Regions from separate parts of the Pseudomonas sp. BS3782 TE3695 genome, predicted to be linked through region 2. Evidence: predicted binding sites of a transcription regulator. Region 2 holds the regulator's gene; each other region holds the start of a gene.
What was found. Region 2 encodes sigma-54, which starts transcription at its own class of promoters, with help from an activator protein. Its sites were predicted from a motif close to ANTGGCATNNANNTTGCTNT; they were not measured.
Positions count from the first base shown of each region.

Region 1: a site for sigma-54 is predicted at 5,133-5,152, ahead of ABH909_RS24225 (flagellar basal body rod protein FlgF). Genes of this name have one in related genera too.
Region 3: a site for sigma-54 is predicted at 2,895-2,914, ahead of ABH909_RS12740 (circularly permuted type 2 ATP-grasp protein). Genes of this name have one in related genera too.
Region 4: a site for sigma-54 is predicted at 2,804-2,823, ahead of ABH909_RS24025 (flagellar hook-length control protein FliK). Genes of this name have one in related genera too.

Region 1 is NZ_JBNDKB010000001.1:5,372,039-5,378,070, reverse strand. Features, by position in the region: gene ABH909_RS24250 (hypothetical protein) at 1-131, opposite strand, end outside; gene ABH909_RS24245 (amino acid aminotransferase) at 414-1,607, opposite strand; gene ABH909_RS24240 (4a-hydroxytetrahydrobiopterin dehydratase) at 1,607-1,963, opposite strand; gene phhA (phenylalanine 4-monooxygenase) at 2,069-2,854, opposite strand; gene ABH909_RS24230 (sigma-54-dependent transcriptional regulator) at 3,295-4,854, shown strand; gene ABH909_RS24225 (flagellar basal body rod protein FlgF) at 5,207-5,947, shown strand; gene flgG (flagellar basal-body rod protein FlgG) at 5,993-6,032, shown strand, end outside.
Region 2 is NZ_JBNDKB010000001.1:6,145,135-6,151,166, forward strand. Features, by position in the region: gene ABH909_RS27870 (KpsF/GutQ family sugar-phosphate isomerase) at 1-457, shown strand, start outside; gene ABH909_RS27875 (KdsC family phosphatase) at 457-981, shown strand; gene lptC (LPS export ABC transporter periplasmic protein LptC) at 989-1,561, shown strand; gene lptA (lipopolysaccharide transport periplasmic protein LptA) at 1,548-2,096, shown strand; gene lptB (LPS export ABC transporter ATP-binding protein) at 2,096-2,821, shown strand; gene ABH909_RS27895 (RNA polymerase factor sigma-54) at 3,007-4,500, shown strand; gene hpf (ribosome hibernation-promoting factor, HPF/YfiA family) at 4,580-4,888, shown strand; gene ptsN (PTS IIA-like nitrogen regulatory protein PtsN) at 4,901-5,365, shown strand; gene rapZ (RNase adapter RapZ) at 5,368-6,032, shown strand, end outside.
Region 3 is NZ_JBNDKB010000001.1:2,754,253-2,760,284, reverse strand. Features, by position in the region: gene ABH909_RS12750 (transglutaminase family protein) at 1-493, opposite strand, end outside; gene ABH909_RS12745 (alpha-E domain-containing protein) at 490-1,440, opposite strand; gene ABH909_RS12740 (circularly permuted type 2 ATP-grasp protein) at 1,453-2,862, opposite strand; gene ABH909_RS12735 (hypothetical protein) at 3,010-3,363, opposite strand; gene ABH909_RS12730 (ribonuclease E inhibitor RraB) at 3,368-3,709, opposite strand; gene ABH909_RS12725 (hypothetical protein) at 3,925-4,158, opposite strand; gene ABH909_RS12720 (PLDc N-terminal domain-containing protein) at 4,383-4,574, opposite strand; gene ABH909_RS12715 (hypothetical protein) at 4,658-5,188, opposite strand; gene ABH909_RS12710 (ankyrin repeat domain-containing protein) at 5,411-5,929, opposite strand.
Region 4 is NZ_JBNDKB010000001.1:5,323,937-5,329,968, reverse strand. Features, by position in the region: gene fliJ (flagellar export protein FliJ) at 1-145, shown strand, start outside; gene ABH909_RS24040 (STAS domain-containing protein) at 329-634, shown strand; gene ABH909_RS24035 (ATP-binding SpoIIE family protein phosphatase) at 640-2,343, shown strand; gene ABH909_RS24030 (Hpt domain-containing protein) at 2,375-2,722, shown strand; gene ABH909_RS24025 (flagellar hook-length control protein FliK) at 2,861-4,222, shown strand; gene fliL (flagellar basal body-associated protein FliL) at 4,430-4,933, shown strand; gene fliM (flagellar motor switch protein FliM) at 4,943-5,911, shown strand; gene fliN (flagellar motor switch protein FliN) at 5,977-6,032, shown strand, end outside.

The DNA of each region.
Region 1 (6,032 bases), 770 kb from region 2:
CAGTCTTCGCTGTCGGCCTGGCGGCGTTCAGGTGCTTCTTTCATTTCGGGCTGTTGGGCACCGGCTTGTTGCGTGGTTGTCTGCTCAGTTTCGTGCAGGCTTGGGAAGGGGAGATTAGGGATCTCGTGCATGTTCGCGCTCCTCGCTAAGTCTGTTGATAGATCTGGTAGATCCGCGCTTTTAAAAAAAAAGCCTGCGCAGGATACAGCAGGAGAAATGACAAATAGACTTTTATATCCATTTGTTGCGACGGATGGGATTGTCTAGACAGGTCAGCAAGAGGGGGCGACACACATTCAAGTGTGGGAGCGGGCTTGCTCGCGAAGACGGAGTGTCAGTCAACATCATCGTTGCCTGACACACCGCTTTCGCGAGCAAGCCCGCTCCCACAGGGGATGTGTAGTGTCTGATATTTATTTGCAGACGTCGGCGATAGCTTCGGCCAGCAAGTCCAGGCGCGTTGCATCAATCCCCGCCACATTAGCCCGGCCCGAGCTCACCATGTACACACTGTGATGCTCGCGTAGCTGTTTAACCTGCTCCGGCGACAAACCGGTGTAGGAAAACATCCCGCGTTGCACGCCGATGTGCGCAAATCGCTCGCGCAAGCCATGGGGTTCAAGCGCTTCGACCAGACCGCTGCGCAACTGGGCGATACGCAAGCGCATCGCTTCCACTTCGTCGGCCCAGCGGCTTTTCAGCTCTGGATCGCCGAGGATGGTCGCGACCACGGCGGCGCCATGATCCGGTGGCGTCGACCACAGGTTACGGGCGATGTTGGCCAGTTGGCTGCGGATATCCACCAGCTTGTCGGCGGTTTTCGCGCAGACGATCAGCGCGCCGGTGCGGTCGCGGTACAGGCCGAAGTTCTTCGAGCAGGAACTGGTAATCAGCACTTCCGGCAACTCGGCGGCGAACAGTCGGGTCGACCAGGCATCCTGCTCCAGGCCGTCACCGAAACCCTGATAAGCGAAGTCTATCAGTGGCAGTAAATCGCGACTGCGCACCACGTCCAGCACACGACGCCAGTCGTCATGGGACAGATCGAAACCGGTCGGGTTGTGGCAGCAGGCATGCAGCAGAACCACGTCGCCCTTGGGGGCTTCATTGAGCACCGCCAGCATCGCTTCCACATCGAGACGGTTGTCGCTGCCCACGTATGGGTAATGACTGACCTTGACCCCGGCCGCCGCGAAAATGGTTTCGTGGATCGGCCAGGTCGGGTTGCTCAACCACACGCCACGGCCCGGCAGGCATTGGGCGATGAAGTCGGCGCTTAAACGCAACGCGCCAGTGCCGCCCGGCGTCTGAGTGACGCCGGCCCGTTGTTCGGCGATCAACGCCGAATCCGCACCAAGCACCAATTCGTTGATGACTTTGCCGAACGCTACATTGCCGTGGCCGCCGATGTAGGTTTTGGTGGATTGACGATCCACCAGGTGTTGCTCGGCGAGCTTCACCGCTTCGGGAATTGGCGTCTGGCCCTGGGCGTCTTTGTAGACACCCACGCCAAGGTCGAATTTGCGCGGGTTAGGGTCCAGCGCATAGGCCTCCATCAGGCCGAGAATCGGGTCGCCGGGCACTCGGCCGATGGCGTCGAAATGCATTATTTGCGGCCCTCGGCGTTCTTCGCCACTTCGTCAGTGCGCGCGGCCATGATGAAGTCGTTGCGGTGCAGGCCTTTGATGGAGTGGCTCCACCAGGTCACGGTGACTTTGCCCCACTCGGTGAGCAGGCCTGGATGGTGACCTTCGGCCTCGGAGATTTCACCGACGGCGTTAGTGAACGCCAGTGCGTGTTTGAAGTTCTTGAACAGGAAAACTTTTTCCAGCTGCATCACCGCGTCGCGGACTTCGATGTTCCAGTCAGGGATCTGCTTGATCAGGATCGGCAGTTCTTCGTCGCTGACCTGTGGGGCGTCGGCGCGGCAGGCTTCGCAATGGGCTTGGTTCAATGTGGACATGATGTGTTCCTGAAATCGAGTGTTTTGAAAAACGGTCGTCAGTGGGATCACGCTAAAGCAAAGCGGCGATCCGTAACAGACTCACTTGATGCCAAAAGGCGCGGGTCACGCGGCTTTTGGCGGAAATTTCGGCGCATGCAACCCCAGCTGCATACCTTGCTTGACCATGCCCATGATGTCTTCGTGGGCCAGGTCGAACAGGCGCTTGAGGTTCGGCAGGACAAAATACAGCGGTTGCAAGATGTCGATGCGGTACGGCGTGCGCATGCATTCCAGCGGGTCGAAGGCTTGGTGCTCAGGCTCGTTCGACAAGCAGTAAACGGTTTCTTTGGGCGAGGACAGAATGCCGCCACCATAGATGCGCAGGCCTTGCGGCGTGTCGACCAGGCCGAACTCGATGGTCATCCAGTACAGGCGCGCCAGGTACACCCGTTCTTCCTTGGAAGCCTGTAGGCCGAGTTTGCCGTAGGTGTGGGTGAATTCGGCAAACCAGGGGTTGGTCAGCAGCGGGCAGTGGCCAAAGATCTCGTGGAAAATGTCCGGCTCTTGCAGGTAATCCAGCTCTTCGCGGGTACGAATAAACGTCGCCACCGGGAACTGCTTGTTCGCCAGCAATTCGAAAAAGGTCTGGAAGGGAATCAGTGCGGGGACTCGGGCAACCTGCCAACCGGTGGTTTCACCGAGGACCTTGTTGATTTCACCGAGTTGCGGAATGCGGTCGTGGGGCAGACCGAGTTTTTCGATACCGTCCAGGTATTCCTGGCACGCACGGCCCTCGACCACTTTCAGTTGGCGAGTGATCAGCGTGTTCCACACCGCGTGTTCTTCGGCGGTGTAGTCGATAAAACCTTGCGCATCGGGCTCACGAGCCACGTATTGCGTCTGCTTCATGCTGCTCTCCTGCTAGGGGATTCGTTCTTGTTGTGTGTACAGCTATGGACCTAGAAATACCCCAAGGCGTGCGGTGTTGCAGCAGGTGAGTGGCATGGTGAGTAGGAAAATTCATCAATTTCTGTAAATTATTCGTTACGATTTGAGCGCTATGGCGCAGGTATTGAGATTTACGGGTTTGAAAAGGCGCACAGCTGTCACATAATCTTGACGACTATTTGAGTGCCTCGGCAGAAAAATACGTCGGTCTGCCAAGTACCCCTGTGGAAGCGGGCTGTGGTGAGGGGGCTTGCCCCCGTTGGGCTGCGAAGCAGCCCCAAAATCTCTGATGCGCCAAAGATCTTGTGAGTGCTGCGCACTCAAACGGGGGCAAGCCCCCTCACCACGGCCCGCTCCCACAGGTTGTGATCAACCTCACTCACCGTTTTGTGGGCCTTTATATGCGTATCAAAGTTCACTGCCAGAACCGCATCGGTATTCTGCGCGACATTCTCAACCTGCTGGTCGAGTACGGGATCAACGTCGCTCGCGGCGAAGTGGGCGGTGAGCACGGCAATGCGATCTATCTGCACTGCCCGAACCTGATCAATATTCAGTTTCAGGCGTTGCGTCCGAAGTTCGAGGCGATTGGCGGGGTATTCGGCGTCAAACGCGTAGGGCTGATGCCCAGCGAGCGTCGGCACATGGAACTCAATGCCTTGCTCGGCGCCCTGGAGTTTCCGGTGCTGTCGATCGACATGGGCGGCTCCATCGTCGCGGCCAACCGTGCGGCGGCGCAGTTGCTTGGGGTGCGGGTGGACGAGGTGCCGGGGATTCCGCTGTCGCGGTACGCCGAGGATTTCGATTTGCCGGAACTGGTGCGCGCCAACAAGTCACGGATCAACGGCTTGCGGGTCAAGGTCAAGGGTGACGTGTTTCTCGCCGATATCGCGCCGCTGCAATCGGAGCATGACGAAAGCGAGGCCATGGCCGGTGCGGTGTTGACGTTGCACCGGGCGGACCGGGTGGGCGAGCGCATCTATAACGTGCGCAAGCAGGAATTGCGCGGCTTCGACAGCATTTTCCAAAGCTCGAAAGTAATGGCGGCGGTGGTGCGCGAGGCACGACGCATGGCGCCACTGGATGCGCCGCTATTGATAGAAGGCGAAACCGGCACCGGCAAAGAATTGTTGGCGCGGGCCTGTCACCTGGCGAGCCCGCGTGGGCAATCACCGTTGATGGCGCTCAACTGTGCCGGTCTGCCGGAGTCCATGGCCGAGACCGAACTGTTCGGCTACGGTCCCGGTGCCTTCGAAGGGGCGCGGGCCGAAGGCAAGCTTGGGCTGTTGGAGCTGACGGCGGGCGGTACGTTGTTCCTCGACGGCGTCGGCGAAATGAGCCCGCGCTTGCAGGTGAAATTGCTGCGCTTTCTACAGGACGGTTGCTTCCGTCGTGTCGGCAGCGATGAAGAGGTCTATCTGGATGTGCGGGTGATCTGCGCAACGCAAGTGGACTTGTCCGAGCTGTGTGCGCGCGGTGAGTTTCGCCAGGATTTGTACCACCGCTTGAACGTACTCTCGCTGCACATCCCGCCGCTGCGCGAATGCCTGGATGGGCTGGCGCCGCTGGTGGAGCACTTCCTCGATCAGGCCAGCCGGCAGATCGGTTGTCCGTTGCCGAAACTGGCGCCAGCGGCGATGGAACGGCTCAGTCACTATCACTGGCCGGGCAATGTGCGGCAGTTGGAAAACGTACTGTTCCAGGCGGTTTCCTTGTGCGACGGCGGCACCGTCAAAGCCGAACACATTCGTCTGCCGGATTACGGTGTGCGTCAGCCCCTCGGCGATTTTTCCCTTGAAGGCGGCTTGGACGAGATTGTCGGGCGCTTTGAGAAAGCGGTGCTAGAGCGTTTGTACTCCGAGCATCCGAGCAGTCGGCAACTGGGCAAGCGGTTGGGGGTTTCGCATACGACCATTGCCAACAAGTTGCGTGAGTATGAAGTCGGTAAAGAGCCGGGCTAAATAGCTTTTGTGGCGAGGGAGCTTGCTCCCGCTGGGCTGCGCAGCAGCCCCAAAAAAGACAATCGAGTTATTGCAGGCAAATCCCGCGGGATGGTTTTGCGGCCGCTTCGCGCCCGAACGGGAGCAAGCTCCCTCGCCACAGGGGGATGAGCTTGGCCATGAGAGGATTGCCGCGAAGCGGCATAACACCGCCGGTTTTTCGTCTTCGATACAGTCCCCTAATCCCCTCTGAATCCCTCAAGTCCTTTGTTTGCCGGGCCCTGCGCCGCCAGAAAAAAGTTGGTCTGCAAATTGCTTATGGCTCAGCAGTACAGCGGTGGGCGGCAAACGTCCGGCATGCAGAGGAAAGAGTGTGGACAAGTACCTTTATGTGGCAATGACCGGCGCCAGCCAGAATGCACTGGCGCAGAAGGCTCATGCCAACAACCTGGCGAACATCTCTACCAACGGTTTTCAGAAGGACCTGGAACAGGCTCGTTCGATGCCGGTGTTTGGTGACAGCTTTCCGGCGCGTGCGTTTGCCATGAGCGAACGTCCGGCCACCGATTTCTCCCCTGGTTCGCTGGTAGAAACCGGTCGTGACCTCGATGTCGCGGTGCAGGGCAACGGCTGGATCGCCGTGCAGAACCCCGATGGCGGTGAAAGCTACGTGCGCACCGGCAGCTTGAACGTTGACGCCCTGGGCGTGCTGCGTGCTGGCAACGGTATGCCGGTGGTAGGCAATGGCGGGCCGATTGCCGTGCCGCCCGAGCAGCAAATCGAAGTCGGCGAAGACGGCACCATCAGCATCCGTGCGATGGGCGAAGGCCCTCGCGTGATGGCGGAAGTCGACCGCATCAAACTGGTCAACCCGGACTTCAAGAACATGACCAAAGGCCTGGACGGTTCGATCCACACCAAGGACGGCAAGCCGGCACAGGCCGATGCCAACGTCAAACTGGTGTCCGGGTTCCTTGAGTCGAGCAACGTCAATGCCGTGGAAGAAATGACCTCGGTGCTGGCGCTGGCCAAGCAGTTCGAGCTGCACATCAAGATGATGAACACCGCCAAAGACGATGACCAGGCCATGGCTCGGGTCTTGCAGATCAGCTAATTATCAGAACGTCGCGCCGTAAAACAGGCGCACGAGGAGAATCGAATGCTTCCGGCTCTATGGGTTGCCAAAACAGGTCTGTCCG
Region 2 (6,032 bases):
GCTTGAAGCTCGCGGCTTTACCGCTGAAGATTTCGCGTTCTCTCATCCCGGTGGCGCCCTTGGTCGCCGCTTGCTACTGAAAGTGGAAAACGTCATGCATGCCGGCACCGAATTGCCGCAAGTGCTGTGCGGTACGCTGCTCAAGGATGCCTTGATGGAAATGACCCGCAAGGGATTGGGCATGACCGTCATACTAAATACCGATGGAAAACTCGCCGGGATCTTCACCGACGGCGACCTGCGCCGCACGCTGGACCGCACCATCGATATCCACAGCACCACCATTGATGAAGTGATGACCGCCCACGGCAAGACCGCCCGCGCCGAGATGCTCGCCGCCGAGGCCCTGAAAATCATGGAAGACCACAAGATCAACGCACTGGTAGTGGTCGACAGCGAAGACCGTCCGGTCGGCGCCTTGAACATGCACGATTTGCTGCGTGCAGGAGTAATGTAATGAGCACGGACCTGCTGCAACGCGGCAAACAGATCAAACTGGCGGTGTTCGACGTCGATGGCGTGCTGACCGACGGGCGCCTGTACTTCCTCGAAGACGGTAGCGAATTCAAGACATTCAATACCCTCGACGGCCAAGGCATCAAGATGTTGATGGCCGCGGGCGTGCAGACCGCTATCATCAGCGGCCGCAAGACCCCGGTGGTTGAACGGCGCGCGAAGAACCTCGGCATTGCGCACCTTTATCAGGGGCGCGAAGACAAACTGGTGGTGCTCGACGAACTTCTTGGCCAGCTCAACCTGAGCTATGAACAAGTGGCCTATCTGGGCGACGACCTGCCGGACCTGCCGGTGATTCGCCGCGTAGGCCTTGGCATGGCGGTGGCCAGCGCTGCCAGTTTCGTGCGCGAACACGCCCACGGCATCACCCAGGCCCGCGGTGGCGAGGGGGCCGCTCGCGAATTCTGCGAATTGATCCTGCGCGCCCAGGGCCACCTTGATGCGGCCAATGCCGCGTATCTGTGAGCCCATCATGCTGAGCAAAAAAATTCGTAACATCCTGGTGTTCGGTTGCATCGCTGCGATTTTTGCAGCGGTCGGCTACTGGAACATCAGCCCCGAACGCTTCCTCGACAAGCCAGCGGTGAAGGTCGATGAAAGCGCGATCGATTATTACGCCATCAACGCCCATAGCGTGCAGTACCTGCCCGACGGCAAACTGCAATACGAGATGACGTCGGACAAGGTCGAACACGTGAAAGCGAGCGAGGTGACGCTGCTGACCAATCCGGATCTGAACATGTTCCGCGGCACCGAATTCCCCTGGCACGTCCAGAGCGAGCGCGGCGAAGTCAACCCGGACGGCACTCAGGTCGAGCTGATTGACTCGGTACGTATCACACGTTTCGACGAAAAAAACCGCAAAACCCTGATTACCACCACCCGTATGACAGTGTTCCCGCAGCAGCAATATGCGCAGACCGATCAACCCGTTAGAATCGACGGCGCTGGCGGTGTATCGACAGGCAACGGAATGAAAGCGTACTTGAAAGAAAGCAGGATACACCTGCTATCGAACGTAAGAGGACAGTATGAGGCTCGTTAAAACTCTCCCTATTTTGCTCAGTCTGGGCGCAGCACTGGGAAGCGTGAGCGCCTGGGCTCTGCCGAACGATCAAGAGCAACCTATCCGCATTCAGGCCGACGATGCCCAACTGGACGACAAGAACGGCGTTGCCACCTATAAGGGCGATGTGATCATCACCCAAGGCTCGATGAAGGTCACCGGCAATACCGTGACCATCACCCGCACCCCGGCCGGCGACATCGACGTGGTGACTTCGGTGGGCAACCTCGCCTACTTCGAGCAACTGCAAACGGCGGGCGACACCAAGCCGGTTCAGGGCTACGGCGTAACTATCCAGTACCACGCCTCGCAAAACCGTGTCGTGCTGATCGATCGCGCCAAAGTCATCGATAAGGACAACAACGTCACCCAAGGCGAGAAAATCGTCTACGACACGGTCAAAAAGCTTGCGAGCGCCGGTCGCGCCACGGGCAACAAGGTCACCGAGGCACGCCCTCGCATCGACATGGTGATCCAGCCGAAGAAGAAAACCGACGAGCAAAAGGCCCAGTAATGGCAACTCTGAAAGCTCAGCATCTGGCCAAGAGCTACAAGAGCCGTCAGGTCGTGCGCGATGTCAGCCTGTCCATCGACAGCGGACAGATCGTCGGTCTGCTTGGCCCTAATGGTGCCGGTAAAACTACCTGTTTCTACATGATTGTGGGTCTGGTGCAGGCCGATCAAGGCCGAGTATTGATCGACGACCTGGATGTCAGCCACCAGCCGATGCACGGTCGTGCGAAGGCAGGTATCGGTTATCTTCCGCAAGAAGCGTCGATCTTCCGCAAACTGTCGGTGGCCGACAACATCATGGCCATCCTCGAGACCCGCAAGGAACTCGACAAGGCCGGTCGTCGCCAAGAGCTGGAAAGCCTGATGCAGGAGTTCCACATCCATCACATCCGCGACAATCTCGGCATGAGCCTGTCCGGTGGTGAACGCCGCCGCGTGGAAATCGCCCGGGCACTGGCTACCAACCCGAAATTCATCCTCCTCGACGAACCTTTCGCCGGCGTGGACCCGATTTCGGTGGGCGATATCAAGCAAATCATCCATCACCTCAAGGCCAAAGGCATTGGCGTGCTAATCACGGACCACAACGTTCGTGAGACTCTGGATATCTGCGAAACCGCCTACATCGTCAACGATGGCCAACTGATTGCTGAAGGTGACTCCGCCACCATCCTTGCCAATGAACTGGTCAAGGAAGTGTATCTGGGCCACGAGTTCCGCCTGTAAGCACCTGAGGTGCCCGGGTCGCCTAGGGAGCACTCGCTTCAATAAAAAATCAATAACTTTTTATTGTTACAGCGCTCTAGGCAAACACTTCAGTTTCGGGCATATAATTTGCTTATGTTTGGCGCTTCGGCGCCCTGTAGTGGATGGCGCATGTGCGCCGGCGAATAAGGTGTTAAGCCCCTGCCATGAAACCATCGCTAGTCTTGAGAATGGGCCAGCAGCTGACGATGACACCGCAGCTGCAACAGGCCATCCGCCTGCTCCAATTGTCGACCCTGGACCTGCAACAGGAAATCCAGGAGGCCCTGGAGTCCAATCCGATGCTCGAACGCCAGGAAGAAGGCGACGACTTCGATAACGCCGACCCCTTGGCCGATAGCGCCGAACAGAAACCCAACGCCGACATTCAGGAACCCTCCTACCAGGAAACCGCCCCGACGGTGGACAACCTTGAGGAAGGCGACTGGAACGAGCGTATCCCCAACGAATTGCCCGTCGACACAGCCTGGGAGGATGTCTACCAGACCAGCGCCAGCAGCCTGCCGAGCAACGATGACGACGAGTGGGACTTCACCACCCGCACATCGGTCGGTGAAAGCCTGCAAAGCCATTTGCTCTGGCAACTGAACCTGGCACCGATGTCCGACACCGATCGCCTGATCGCCGTGACCCTGATCGATTGCATCAACAATCAGGGCTACCTGGACGAAACCCTCGAGGAAATCCTCGAAGCGTTCGACCCGGAACTGGACATCGAACTGGACGAAATCGAAGCCGTGCTGCACCGCATCCAGCAATTCGAACCCGCTGGCATCGGCGCCCGCAACCTTGGTGAATGCCTGCTACTGCAACTGCGCCAGTTGTCCGCCAAGACCCCTTGGCTGGCCGAAGCCAAGCGCCTGGTCACCGATTACATCGACCTGCTCGGCAGCCGCGATTACAGCCAGCTGATGCGCCGCATGAAGCTCAAGGAAGATGAGCTGCGCCAGGTCATCGAATTGGTCCAGAGCCTCAACCCACGCCCGGGTTCACAGATCGAGTCCACCGAAGCCGAATACGTCGTTCCCGACGTGATTGTGCGCAAGGACAACGAACGCTGGCTGGTGGAGCTGAACCAGGAGTCGGTGCCACGCTTGCGGGTCAACGCCCAATACGCCGGTTTCGTGCGCCGCGCCGACACCAGCGCTGACAATACTTTCATGCGTAATCAGCTGCAGGAGGCTCGATGGTTCATCAAGAGCCTGCAAAGCCGCAATGAAACCCTGATGAAAGTCGCCACCCAGATCGTCGAGCATCAACGCGGCTTTCTCGAATACGGTGACGAGGCCATGAAGCCGTTGGTGCTGCATGACATCGCCGAAGCAGTCGGCATGCATGAATCGACGATCTCACGGGTGACCACGCAAAAATTCATGCATACCCCACGGGGCATCTATGAATTGAAATACTTTTTCTCCAGCCACGTCAGTACCTCCGAAGGCGGTGAATGCTCGTCCACGGCCATCCGCGCGATCATCAAAAAACTGGTTGCGGCGGAAAATCAGAAAAAGCCGTTGAGTGACAGCAAGATCGCTGGTTTACTGGAGGCACAAGGCATTCAGGTAGCCCGTCGCACCGTCGCCAAGTACCGCGAATCCCTGGGAATCGCGCCTTCCAGCGAACGTAAGCGGTTGATGTAGCCGTCGGGCTCGCCACAGCGTTCCAGTGGCAGGCATTTCTGCCTGCCGCTTTATGCACTGGCAACGAAGGAGAAGCTGTATGCAAGTCAACATCAGTGGACACCAACTGGAAGTGACCGAACCCCTGCGCACCTACATCGGCGAAAAACTCGACCGGTTAGAGAGGCATTTCGACAAGATCACCAATGTGCAAGTCACGATGAACGTCGAAAAACTGCTGCAGAAAATCGAAGCCACGCTGCATATTCCCGGCGGAGAAGTGGTCGCCAATGCCGAGCATACGGACATGTATGCCGCCATCGACCTGCTGACCGACAAGCTGGATCGCCAACTTAAAAAGCATAAGGAAAAGACCCAGAGCCTCCTCCAGGGCGCGACCGGTCGTTAACACCCCCAATCCATGATCCGACTAGAAACCATCCTGACCCCCGGCCGTTCCCAAGTGAACGCGCCGGGTGGCAGTAAAAAGAAAGCCCTCGAACAAATTGCCAACCTTATCCACCGCGAAGTACCGGATCTGGAAATGCAGGACGTCTTCGAGGCCCTGATTGCCCGTGAGAAACTCGGTTCTACCGGTTTCGGCAACGGCATCGCCATCCCCCATTGCCGGCTCAAAGGCTGCACCTCGCCAATCAGTGCGCTGCTGCACCTGGAAGCCCCTATCGATTTCGATGCCATTGACGGCGCCCCGGTTGACCTGCTGTTTGTGCTTCTGGTCCCGGAAGCCGCCACCGATGCACACCTGGAATTGCTGCGCCAGATCGCCAGCATGCTGGATCGCAAGGAAGTGCGTGAAAAACTGCGTAGCGCCCCGAGCAACGAAGCCTTGTATCAGGTTGTCCTGGACGAGCAGAACGGTCACTAATCATGCGCCTGATCATCGTCAGCGGCCGCTCCGGCTCAGGTAAAAGTACCGCCCTCGATGTGCTCGAGGACAACGGCTATTACTGCATCGACAATCTGCCTGCCGGCTTGCTACCGGAACTGGCGGAACGCGCGCTGATTCACACAGAGCTGGCACAACCGCTGGTGGCCGTGTCCATCGATGCACGCAACCTGCCAAGCCACCTGTCACGGTTCCCCGAATTGCTGGAAGAGGTCCGCAGCCGACATATCCAGTGCGATGTGCTGTATCTGGACGCCGACGAAGAAACCTTGCTCAAGCGCTTTTCGGAAACTCGCCGTCGTCACCCCTTGAGCAGCGCCAATCGTTCGCTGGCGGAGGCGATCCAGGATGAAACCAATCTGCTGGGGCCTATCGCCGATCTGGCCGATCTCAAGGTCAACACCACCAATCTGAACCTGTATCAGTTACGCGATACCATCAAATTGCGCCTGCTTAATCAGCCGGAGCCCGGCACTGCGTTCCTGGTGGAATCTTTCGGGTTCAAGCGTGGCATGCCGGTGGATGCCGATCTGGTATTCGACGTGCGCTGCCTGCCCAACCCTTACTGGAAGCCGGAGCTACGAGCACAGTCCGGGCTCGATCAACCGGTGGCCGAGTACCTGGCGGCACAGCCGGACGTCGAAGA
Region 3 (6,032 bases), 3.4 Mb from region 2:
TGTGGTCCTGGCAGACACCGGAACGCCCGGCAAAAGCCTGGGCGGCGCTGGTGTCTACTTCCGTGGAACCCGGCGTGTAGGTCATGTGCTGGTTCAGGCCATGCATCAAATCGATCAGCGCCGTACGATCCCGGCGTTGTTTGCAGGCCTTCTCGGCAAACGCGCGCAATGCTTCGTCGGCTTCGGTCAGGCGCGTAAAGCGCAGGAACGGCAGCGCCGACTGGCTTTCGTGTTCGGCTTCGCGCAGTTCGTCGATGTCCACCTGCCCTCGGGCGCCGATAATGATTGCCTCGTGGGGTTCGTCCAGGGTCAGCACATGCAGAATGTTGCCGAATGGATCGAGTTGCGCGCGCACCGGACGTGGCAGGTCGAGCTGCCAGCTGAGCACGTGTTGGCGCTCGCTGTCGTGTGGGGTCAGTCGCAGGTACTGGATGCTCGCCCGCACCTGATCTTCGTAGTGATAGGTGGTCTCGTGGCTAATGGAAAGTCTCATGCAGCCTCCAGGTAGGAACTGTGTATGGCATTGCCCAACTGGCGCACCAGCGGGATGAACTCGGTCAGCCAGGCGTGCAGGCCTTCGTCGAGGATTTCGTTGATACCGGTGTAGCGCAGGCGTGCGTCCATTTCCGCGGCCAGACGTTGCGCGGGACGGCCGTTGGCCCCCGGCAATTGGGCGAGGATCTGGTCGATTTCTTCGGTGCAGGCTCGCAGGGATCGCGGCACGTCGGCGCGCAGCAATAACAATTCGGCCACATGCCGGGCGCCGGGAGCGTCGCGATAGATCTCGGTATAGGCCTCGAACGACGACAAGGCCCGCAGCAAGGCGCTCCACTGGTAATAGGCGTGGGCCGTGCCGTCGCTGACCGCTTCGGCCTGATCGCCGGCCATTTCGTAACGGGCGTCGAGCAGGCGCAACGTGTTGTCAGCCCTTTCGATAAAGGTGCCCAGACGAATGAAGCGGAACGCGTCGTTACGCATGATGGTGCCGTAGGACGCGCCGCGGAACAGGTGGGAACGTTCCTTGATCCACTCACAGAAACGGCTCATGCCGTAGCGGCTCAAGCCCTGCTCGGCGATCCCGCGAATCTCCAGCCAGGTGGCGTTGATGTTTTCCCACATGTCGGCGGTGATTCGCCCACGCACCGCATGGGCGCTGGCTCGCGCGGCACCGAGGCAGCTGTAGATGCTCGCCGGATTGGCCGCATCCAGGGCGAAAAAATGCAGCAGCCGTTCGGCGTGCAAATCGCCGTGGCGCTCCAGATAATCGTCCAGAGTGCCGGTGATCAGCAACGGCATGGCGAGTTCGTGCAAGCCATCGCCACGCCCATCCTGAGGCATCAACGACAGCGAATAACTGATGTCGAGCATCCGTGCGAGGTTTTCGGCCCGCTCCAGGTAACGCGACATCCAATACAGATCCGAGGCAGTTCTACTTAACATGGCAGGCTTCCTTCAATCCTCGACCACCCAGGTGTCCTTGGTTCCGCCGCCCTGGGAGGAATTCACCACCAGGGAGCCTTCGCGCAAGGCGACACGGGTCAAACCACCGGGCACAACCCGGGTTTCGCGGCCAGACAATACAAACGGACGCAGGTCGATATGGCGTGGAGCGATGCCGTTTTCGACAAAGGTCGGACAGGTCGATAAAGACAACGTCGGTTGGGCGATGTACGCGTGGGGCTTGGCTTTGATCCGCTCACGGAAAGATTCGATTTCCGCCGCCGTCGCCGCCGGCCCCACCAGCATTCCGTAACCACCGGAGCCCTGGGTTTCCTTGACCACCAGTTCTGGAAGATTGGCCAGCACGTGGGACAGCTCAGAGGGATTACGACACTGCCACGTCGGCACATTCTTCAGGATCGGCTCTTCATCCAAGTAGAAACGGATCATGTCCGTGACGAAGGGATACACAGACTTGTCGTCCGCGACCCCGGTGCCGATGGCATTTGCCAGCACCACGTTGCCGGAACGGTAGGACGACAGCAGCCCTGGAACGCCGAGCATCGAGTCCGGGTTGAACGCCAACGGATCGAGGAAGGCATCGTCGAGGCGACGATAGATCACGTCGACAGCTTTCGGCCCGTCCGTGGTGCGCATGAACACCTTGTCATCACGCACGAACAGGTCCGCACCTTCCACCAGTTCGACACCCATTTCCCGGGCCAGAAATGCATGCTCGAAAAACGCGCTGTTGAAGCGCCCCGGCGTCAGTACCACCACGCTCGGGTTGTCGATCGGGCTGGAGCTTTTCAAGGTGTCGAGTAACAGGTTCGGATAGTGGTCGATCGGCGCGATGCGCTGGGCGGCGAACAATTCTGGGAACAACCGCATCATCATCTTGCGGTCTTCGAGCATGTAGCTCACGCCGCTGGGGGTACGAAGATTGTCCTCGAGCACGTAGTACGTGCCGTCGCCATCGCGTACCAGGTCGACGCCGGAAATGTGCGAATAGATATCGCGGTGCAGATCCAGCCCTTGCATCGCCAACTGGTATTGCTCGTTGGCCAGCACTTGCTCGGCCGGGATGATGCCGGCCTTGATGATGCGCTGCTCGTGATAGAGGTCGGCAAGGAACATGTTCAATGCCTTGACCCGCTGAATGCAGCCGCGCTCGACGACCCGCCATTCACTGGCGGGGATACTGCGGGGAATGGTATCGAAGGGAATCAGGCGCTCTGTCCCTTGCTCATCACCATAGAGCGTGAATGTAATCCCGGCACGATGAAATAACAGATCGGCCTCGCGTCGCCGTTGTGCCAAAAGCTCGCCAGGCGTTTCGGCCAGCCAACGGGCAAACTCCCGATAATGCGGGCGGACCTGGCCGCCGGCATCGTACATCTCATCAAAATAGGTGCGGATCATGCCGTACTCCTTGTCACCCGGACATCCAGGCCTTCGCAAGGCCCGTGCCATCGGCATAAACGCTTTGATATCAATCAGTTGGAGAATGGCGCTGCACGCACCGCACCAATCCTGTGCGGTAAATGCCCCAACCTGATTGCCCCCGCTTCATGGCGAAGCAATGCTGTCGCCTATCAGCAGCATAGCCAGAGTTGATTTCACTGCCCGGGAGACAGTGCGGATAATCGGCGCATTCGCTGGAAAACCTGACCGAAACTTCCCTTTAACCGCCTGCTCAGGCGGTTTTTTTTGCGTGTTTGAAACGTTATGAATCAAAAGCACGATCAAGAGATCGCAGCCTCGTTTCACTCGACAGCTCCTACAGGAGAACGCATCCAATGTAGGAGCTGTGTAGGAGCTGTCGAGTGAAACGAGGCTGCGATCTTTTGAACCTTTACAAACCGCACAAACGAAAACGGCCAACCCAAAGGTCAGCCGTTGCTGAGTGTTGTCACTGTTCATAACGTTATGCGAGTAGCCCTCGTACCTCCTGCTTGACACCCCATCCTTCAATGATACCGCCCAGAGGCTCGACCACCGCCTCGAAGTCCTGCTCAAAGTCGCCGATCCCGTCATAGGTGGCGTACATCACTTTGCTCAGTTCCAGATGCCACGCGCCGTCATCGCGCACGCTGATCTGGGCATTCAAGGATTCACCACAAAAATGACCTGCCGCCCTGCGTGCCCGCTCCTCATCCGGGAAAATGGCGTAGAACTCGATGGGATGGAATCGTGAAAAGTCGAAACCGCCTTCTTTCATGCGGCGCAGCACGCTGCTGCTGATGTCTTCTTGATAGGCTGTGCTCATGAAACGTCCCCCTCAGACTGATGGATAGACTTTCCGTATTCCCTGCACTTTCAACCGATTGGCGAGAGCGATACGGCAACACAGGTTGCCGACGGGAAACAAGCATGTAGCTGACAAGACCAGACCATAGCGAGTCATTCGCTGATCTCGCTTGCAGAGTAGCCCCAAGACAGAGCTGCTGCCAAGGTCTGGAGGTGAATGTGACAAGAGATGTATCAGATCGGGGTAATACTGATGATTTCAATGCTGTTCTGGGATTTCAGACTTTTGACGGTCGGATCATCGGTACGACCCTCCAGATCATTGAGATCCAGTTCGGCGGCGACCGGCAGGCACCGGGCGCGAATGAGTTTGGCGGCCTGCTCGCTATTCGGGCATTCCTCGCACTCGAAGAGTTCGTCCACTGTTTCACCGTGATCATCCACGAAAGTGATTTTCCACTTTTGCATCGGTGCCTCCTCGATAAAACCCATGGATGGGCTTACTTCTATCTGGACTTTACCCCTGACTGATCGTTCAACGGATTACCGCGTGTCGGCATGAAAAAACACAGAACCTGTGGGAGCGGGCTTGCTCGCGAAAGCGGTTTGTCTGTTACATCGATGCTGAATGTGCCGACGTCTTCGCGAGCAAGCCCGCTCCCACAAGGGAAATGCGTTGCTTGAGGATGCAGTCAGATCCGCACGTTACCTCGTGGCCCGGCGATGGCCCAGATGATCAGGCCCAAGACCGGCAGCAGCAGGATCAATAACACCCAGAGGATTTTCATCCCGGTCTCGGCGCCACTTTTAAGCACGTTGATGATGGCCCAGATATCCAGGGCAAGAATAATCAGGCCAACCAGGCTGTTGAACGTGGAACCCATGGTGACGCTCCCTAAGAGTGATATGCCCTCTTAGGATAGTCGGGCCTTGCGAGGGTTCCGTTTTATTACCGTTCTGGACAGCTTCAGACGTGGATCGCCACTTTCAAGGCTTCCAGGGATGGCGCGGCGGCGATGCCGACTTCGGCGCACAGTTCGAGAACCCGTGGCACGTCGTTTCCATAGACCAGCACCACTTGCAGCTCATCGTCGAGCAACTGGCTGAAGTTCATCAGCGTGTAACCGCCGTTTTCCTTGTTCATGCTGCTCATCTGCACCTGAATGCGGTTGAGCGCCGTCAGGGCTTCGGTCTTGGCCAATTGCTTGGGTTTGATGTTGAAATCGACGCCGGGGCCGAACGAAGCGACAATTTGCGCAAACAGGTCCATGTAGGTGTCGGCCTGGAACAGCACGGTTTCCGGCAAGCTGCCGACGACGACCCATTCGCCCAACGGGATCGGGAAGGTGTCGTCGTAGTTGATGTCCGGATTGGCCGTCAGAAAAGCCTCTGGATCGGCGTAGGCCTGAGCCGCTTCGTCAGCGACTTTCAGGATTTCGTCCTCGCTCATGCACCCGGAGCTGATTTTGCTGATGAGTTCGACGAGTGCGGCTTTCATGAGTGGATCCTGTAGCGAGGGAGATTTGAGGGCGCGAAGGATAGCGCATTCGGAAATGGATTGCGGGACCTGGCATGACCTGTGGCGAGGGGGCTTGCCCCCGTTGGGTTGCGAAGCGACCCCCATTGGTATTCAGTCAAACCGAGTTCTCTGGTTTTACGACTGCTTCGCAGCCGAACGGGAGCAAGCTCCCTCGCCACAAAAGCCCCACAGCCACGAAGGTCAGGCCAGCAATTTCTGCAATTGTGCGGTGGTATCTACCGCGCCCATGGTTTTGGCCGCGTCCAGCGCGGATACGCCGTTGGCATCCTTGGCCTTCGGATCGGCGCCTTTGCTGATCAGGTAGTCGACGATTTCGACGCGGTTGAACATGGCCGCCATCATCAACGCAGTGCGACCATCGAAGGACGAACCTTCCACTTGTGCGCCACCCTCCACCAACGCCTTGACCACCGCCAGATCCCCCTTGAATGCCGCGCCGGCAATCGGGCTCTGGCCGTTGTCGTTGCGGATTTCAGGATCAGCCTTGTGCTCAAGCAGTACTTTTACCGTGTCGACATGGCCGTGATACGCGGCGAGCATCAGCAAGGTGTCGCCCTTGTGGTTACGCAGGTTCGGCGGCAAGCCCTTGGTCAGCAGCGCAGCCATCATGGCTGCATCGCCTTCGCGCGCTTTGTTGAACACCTGTTCGGCAAATTCAGCAGCCTCTTCGGGCGTCATCTGGCGGCTTTTGTCTGACATTGGGGACTCCACATTCGGTCAATCGGAAAGCCCATAGTTTCCCGAGCGCTCAAGAACCTGTCACTTCTTTTTTCTCATGGCTGGTCAGCCACATTTAGTAAGC
Region 4 (6,032 bases), 820 kb from region 2:
CTGGCAGCAGGCGTTTGCCCGGGTCGAAGGCTTGCGCAAACTGGTTCAGCGCTACAGGGATGAAGCGCGGCAACTGGAAGACAAGCGCGAGCAGAAACTGCTCGATGAGCTGTCCCAGCGGTTGCCGCGTCAGGATCCGTATTGAGTGTCGGTTTTAAAGGATCGCAGCCTTCGGCAGCTCCTACAGGATAGGGTTTACATGCGGCCAATGTAGGAGCTGCCGAAGGCTGCGATCTTTTGATTCTGATTTCCTGCCTTGCTCCAGCCCCCATCAGGTGCTAAACCTTGTACACGTACGTTCGTTCGCCAATGACAAGGAAGCCGTGAAATGTCAGTCGTTACAGAAGTATCTCAAGATGGGAAAAAGCTGACGATTTCGATCGAGGGACGATTCGATTTCGGTCGGCATCAGGAGTTTCGCGAGTCCTACGAAAAACTCAACAGTAAACCCGATTCCATTGTGGTGGACCTCAAGAAAGCCACTTATCTCGACAGCTCCGCGCTGGGCATGCTGCTCTTGCTGCGTGATCACGCCGGTGGCGACAACTCCGATATTCGCGTCGTCAACAGCAGTTCCGATGTGAAGAAAATCCTCGCCATCTCCAATTTCGACAAACTGTTCGACATCAGTTGACCGTCATGCAGTCGCTCGAACCGCTGACGATTCTGATCGCCGAAGACAGCGCGGCCGATCGCATGTTGCTGTCGACGATCGTCCGGCGTCAGGGCCATGAAGTGCTGACGGCCGCCAACGGCGCCGAGGCGGTCGAAGTATTTCGCTCGCAAGGACCGCATCTGGTACTGATGGACGCCATGATGCCGGTCATGGACGGTTTCGAGGCTGCACGCCAGATCAAGGCGCTGGCTGGCGAAACCCTGGTGCCGATCATCTTTTTGACGTCGCTGACCGAAAGCGAAGCGCTGGCCCGTTGTCTGGAGGCCGGAGGCGACGATTTTCTGGCAAAACCTTATAACCAAGTGATCCTCGCGGCCAAAATCAAGGCCATGGATCGCTTGCGACGTTTGCAAGCCACGGTGCTGGAGCAGCGTGACCTGATCGCCAGGCACCACGATTACCTGCTCAACGAACAACGGGTGGCCAAAGCGGTGTTCGACAAGGTCGCCCACTCCGGTTGCCTGAATGCCCCGAACATCCGTTACCTGCAATCGCCCTATGCGCTATTCAACGGCGATCTGTTGCTGGCCGCGTTCACCCCGGCTGGCGACATGCATGTGCTGCTCGGTGATTTTACCGGCCATGGTTTGCCGGCCGCTGTCGGTGCCATGCCGTTGGCCGAAGTCTTCTATGGCATGACGGCCAAGGGTTACGGTTTGTCCGAAACCCTGCGCGAGATGAACGCCAAGCTCAAACGTATTCTGCCGGTGGACATGTTCTGCTGTGCGGCGCTGCTGTGCCTGAGCTTTCAGCGAGGGTCGGTGGAGGTCTGGAACGGCGGAATGCCGGACGGTTACCTGCACAGTATCGCCAGTGGCGAGCGCACGGCGCTGACGGCACGGCACTTGCCGCTGGGCGTACTGAGCCCGCAAACCTTCGATGATCGCACCGAGGTGTTCCCGATGGCCGTCGGCGATCGGGTGTTTCTGCTGTCCGATGGGGTGATCGATACCTGTGATGCCAATGAACAGTTGTTTGGCGTAGAGCGGCTGGAGCAAGTGTTTGCAGCCAATCGCCAGCCCGATGCACTGTTCGAAGAGATCGAGCAGGCACTGCGGGATTTTCGTGGCGAGGCTCGTGATGACGTGAGCATGGTCGAGGTCCGTCTGCTGGAGGCCACGCAACTGAGCCCACCGACGCCAGTGTATTCCGACAGCGGCCAGTCGTGCCCGCTGGACTGGTCGGTGAGTTTCGAGTTCCGCGCCGCCACCCTCAAGCGCTTCAATCCACTGCCGTACTTGTTGCAGTTGCTGCTTGAGGTGCATGGTCTGCGGGCTCAGAGCGGCGCGCTCTACAGTGTGCTGGCAGAGCTTTATTCCAATGCCCTGGAGCATGGCGTGCTGGGCCTGGATTCGAGTTTGAAACGCGATGCGGCAGGTTTTGCGCGTTATTATCAGCAGCGCAATGCACGCCTGGACGAGTTACGCGATGGCTATGTGCGGGTGCATTTGCAGGTGACGCCAAAAGACGAGGGCGGTTGCCTGGTGGTCCGGGTCGAGGACAGTGGCAAAGGCTTCGATGTGGCGCGGGTCATGGCGCGTCCCGTCGATGATGTCCGTCTGTCAGGCCGAGGGGTCAATTTGATTCGTCAGTTGAGCGATCATGCGACCTGGTCTGATAATGGTCGCAGTGCTCGCGTGGAGTTTTTCTGGGAGGCTCTGGCATAATGCCAGGCGTTCTTGATCAAGGAGTGAACAAGTGGACAACACACATCTGGACCGTGACGTGCTGAGCGCGTTGCAGGAAGTGATGGAGGACGGGTATCCAGAATTGCTCGATACCTTTCTCGCCGATTCCGAAGAGCGTTTGAGTCTGCTGCGGCAAGTTGACGATGCCGATCAGTTAGGTGCCACTGCGCACAGTTTCAAAGGCAGCAGCAGCAATATGGGCGCTACCCGGCTGGCTGAGCTATGCAATGAACTGGAGCAGCGAGCCAAGCAAAAAAGCCTTGAAGGCATTGAAGCGCTGGTCGGGGAAATTGACGGCGAGTTCGCCATTGTCCGGCCCCTCTACGAAGCGGAGCGCCAGCGCTCTCTTGCTGAATAGAGCAACTATCCAGCTGCTACGGATCGCATGCAGCATAGCCGACCGGCGCTTTTACCGACCAGTGAATCAAACTGGCTCGACCCTTGCAGTTAACTTGCTCAACTGTACCTACGATCCCAGTGCAGCGGAGACCGTTTTATGCCCGTTACCCCAAACATCCTTCTTCAGGTCGCCACGACGGCCAAGGCCCAAGCCGCGTCCGCCAATGCACCGGTGCTGACCGCTGAGCCTGGGGACAAGGCCTCCAGCTTCGCTCAGGTCTATGCCAATCAGGCGCAGACTAAACCCTCCGTCATGGCAGATGGTTCGGCTAAACCCGCACGCGATAAAGTCTCGGACAGCGTCGGCAAAAAGGATGTGAGCAGCGACAAGTCTGCCGCTCCAGAACCGACGGTTGCCGATAGCGGCAAATCCTTGCCCGCCGATAAACCGGCGCAGGCTGACGACAAGACGGCCAGCGATGACGCATCGGATACGGCCGAGGCGTTGACGCCGGTGGCCGATACCGCGCCTGTCGATCCGGCCCTCGATCCTGCGTTGGTGGTGCAGCCGGTGTTGCCAGCTCCTGTGCCGGAAACGCCAACAGTTGTGGCCACTGCGCAATCACAAGTTGAGGCACCTGTCGCCGCCGTGGTTGCTGCGGCAGCGGCACAGACGGTTGCAACCCTCGATCCGGATTTCGATCCCGAAGCCGATCCTCTCGATGCGCTGCCAGCCGTACGCATGGCCATGGAGCAGGGCGGGCACGTTTCGCCCGCCAGCCAGATTCAGCCCAAAGCGGCACCGACCCCGGCTCAAGTCGATGGCGAGCCAACTTCGGCACAGAATTTTGCCACGGGCATGGCAGGCATGCTCGATGTGCAAGCCGATCAGGACAGCACCAGCCAGGGCGGCGAGAAGGCTTTCAGCGGCCTGATCGATGACGGCCTCAAGGATCTCAAGTCCGCCAGCAGCGATACCCGTGTCGATGATTTCGCCAACCGTCTGGCGGCACTGACCCAGGCGGCAACGCCGAAGACTGCCAATGCGTTACCGGTGAACCAGCCCATCGTCATGCATCAGAGCGGCTGGACCGAAGAGGTGGTCAATCGGGTCATGTACCTGTCCAGCGCCAATCTCAAGGCGGCCGACATTCAGTTGCAACCGGCCGAGCTGGGGCGCCTGGATATTCGGGTGAACATGGTGCCGGATCAGCAGACCCAGGTGACCTTCATGAGTGCCCACCCAAGCGTTCGTGAAGCGCTCGACGGGCAAATGCATCGCCTGCGTGACATGTTCGCGCAACAGGGCATGGGCCAGGTCGACGTCAACGTTTCCGATCAGCCCCGTGGCTGGCAGGGGCAGGGTCAGGAGCAGGCTCAACAGGGGCAGGGCGGGCGTGCCAACGCCAATGGCGGTCGCCTCGAGTCTGCCGATGAAGAGCTTCCCGCAACTGTTGCTGAAATAGCCGCTAACACCACCAGCGTGATTGGCTCCAGCGCGGTCGACTACTACGCCTGATAAATCAGGGCGCCTCTCAAAGATCGCAGCCTTCGGCAGCTCCTACAGGATGTACACCATCCAACCGTAGGAGCTGCCGCAGGCTGCGATCTTTTGATTTTGGATGCTGCCCGCCGCCATCCATTTTGCCTCCGACACTTCTGGCATAACACTTGCTCTTGCCTTGCCGTGCGACTGTGAAAACCCGAATAGTGACGGATTATTGGCATGGCTAAGAGCGACGCAGCACCCGTGAAAGACCCCGCAACCAAAGGCAAAATCAAGCTGATCATTGTGATCGTCGTGGCCCTGTTGCTGGCGATCGGCTTGTCCGTGGGGGCGACCTGGTTCTTCATGCACAGCGCCCAGAGCAAGCCTGCCCCCGCGGCTGAAACGGCGGTGATCGGCAAGCAGCCAGCGATCTTCGAGCCCATGGCACCGGCGTTCGTGGCCAACTACAACCAGAACGGTCGCCAGCGCTACATGCAGGTGAGCATTACCCTGCAGGGCCGCAATCAGGCTGATCTGGAAGCGCTCAAAATCCACATGCCGGTAATTCGCAATAACCTGGTGATGCTGTTTTCCGGTCAGGATTTCGCCACGCTGGCGACTCCGGTCGGCCAGGAAATGTTGCGTCAGAAGGCCACGGCCAGCGTCCAGGAAGTGGCGCAGAAAGAGCTTGGCAAAGTGGTGATCGAACAGTTGCTTTTCACTAATTTCGTACTGCAGTAGGAACACGACATGGCCGTGCAGGACCTGCTGTCCCAGGATGAGATCGATGCGCTGCTGCATGGCGTCGACGATGGTCTGGTACAGACCGATAACGCTGCCGAACCCGGCAGTGTCAAAAGCTACGACCTGACCAGCCAGGATCGCATCGTCCGTGGACGCATGCCGACCCTGGAAATGATCAACGAGCGTTTCGCCCGCTACACCCGCATCAGCATGTTCAACATGCTGCGCCGCTCGGCGGACGTCGCCGTCGGTGGCGTGCAGGTGATGAAGTTCGGCGAATACGTGCACTCGCTGTACGTGCCGACCAGCCTCAACCTGGTCAAGATCAAGCCGCTGCGCGGCACTGCGCTGTTCATCCTTGACGCCAAACTGGTGTTCAAACTGGTGGACAACTTCTTCGGCGGCGATGGCCGTCACGCGAAGATCGAAGGGCGTGAATTCACCCCCACCGAACTGCGTGTGGTGCGCATGGTGCTGGAACAGGCCTTCGTCGATTTGAAGGAAGCCTGGCAAGCGATCATGGAAGTGAACTTCGAGTACATCAACTCGGAAGTGAACCCGGCCATGGCCAACATCGTCGGCCCGAGCGAAGCGGTTGTGGTGTCGACGTTCCACATCGAACTCGATGGCGGTGGCGGCGACCTGCACGTGACCATGCCGTACTCGATGATCGAGCCGGTGCGCGAAATGCTCGACGCCGGCTTCCAGTCGGACCTCGATGATCAGGACGAACGCTGGGTCAACGCCTTGCGCCAGGACGTGCTGGACGTCGATGTACCAATCGGTGCCACCGTGGCCCGCCGTCAGCTGCGCCTTCGCGACATTCTGCACATGCAGCCCGGGGACATTATTCCGGTCGAGATGCCGGAAGAAATGATCATGCGCGCCAATGGCGTACCGGCCTTCAAGGTCAAGATGGGCTCGCACAAAGGCAACCTCGCGTTGCAGGTGATCGAGCCGATCGAGCGCCGCTGACCGGCGCTCCAACTCCCCTTTAATTGACTGCTCTTGAGTGAGCAGGTGCCCGCCGAGGACAAATGATGAACGACGATATGAATGCCCAGGACGACCAGGCACTGGCTGATGAGTGGGCTGC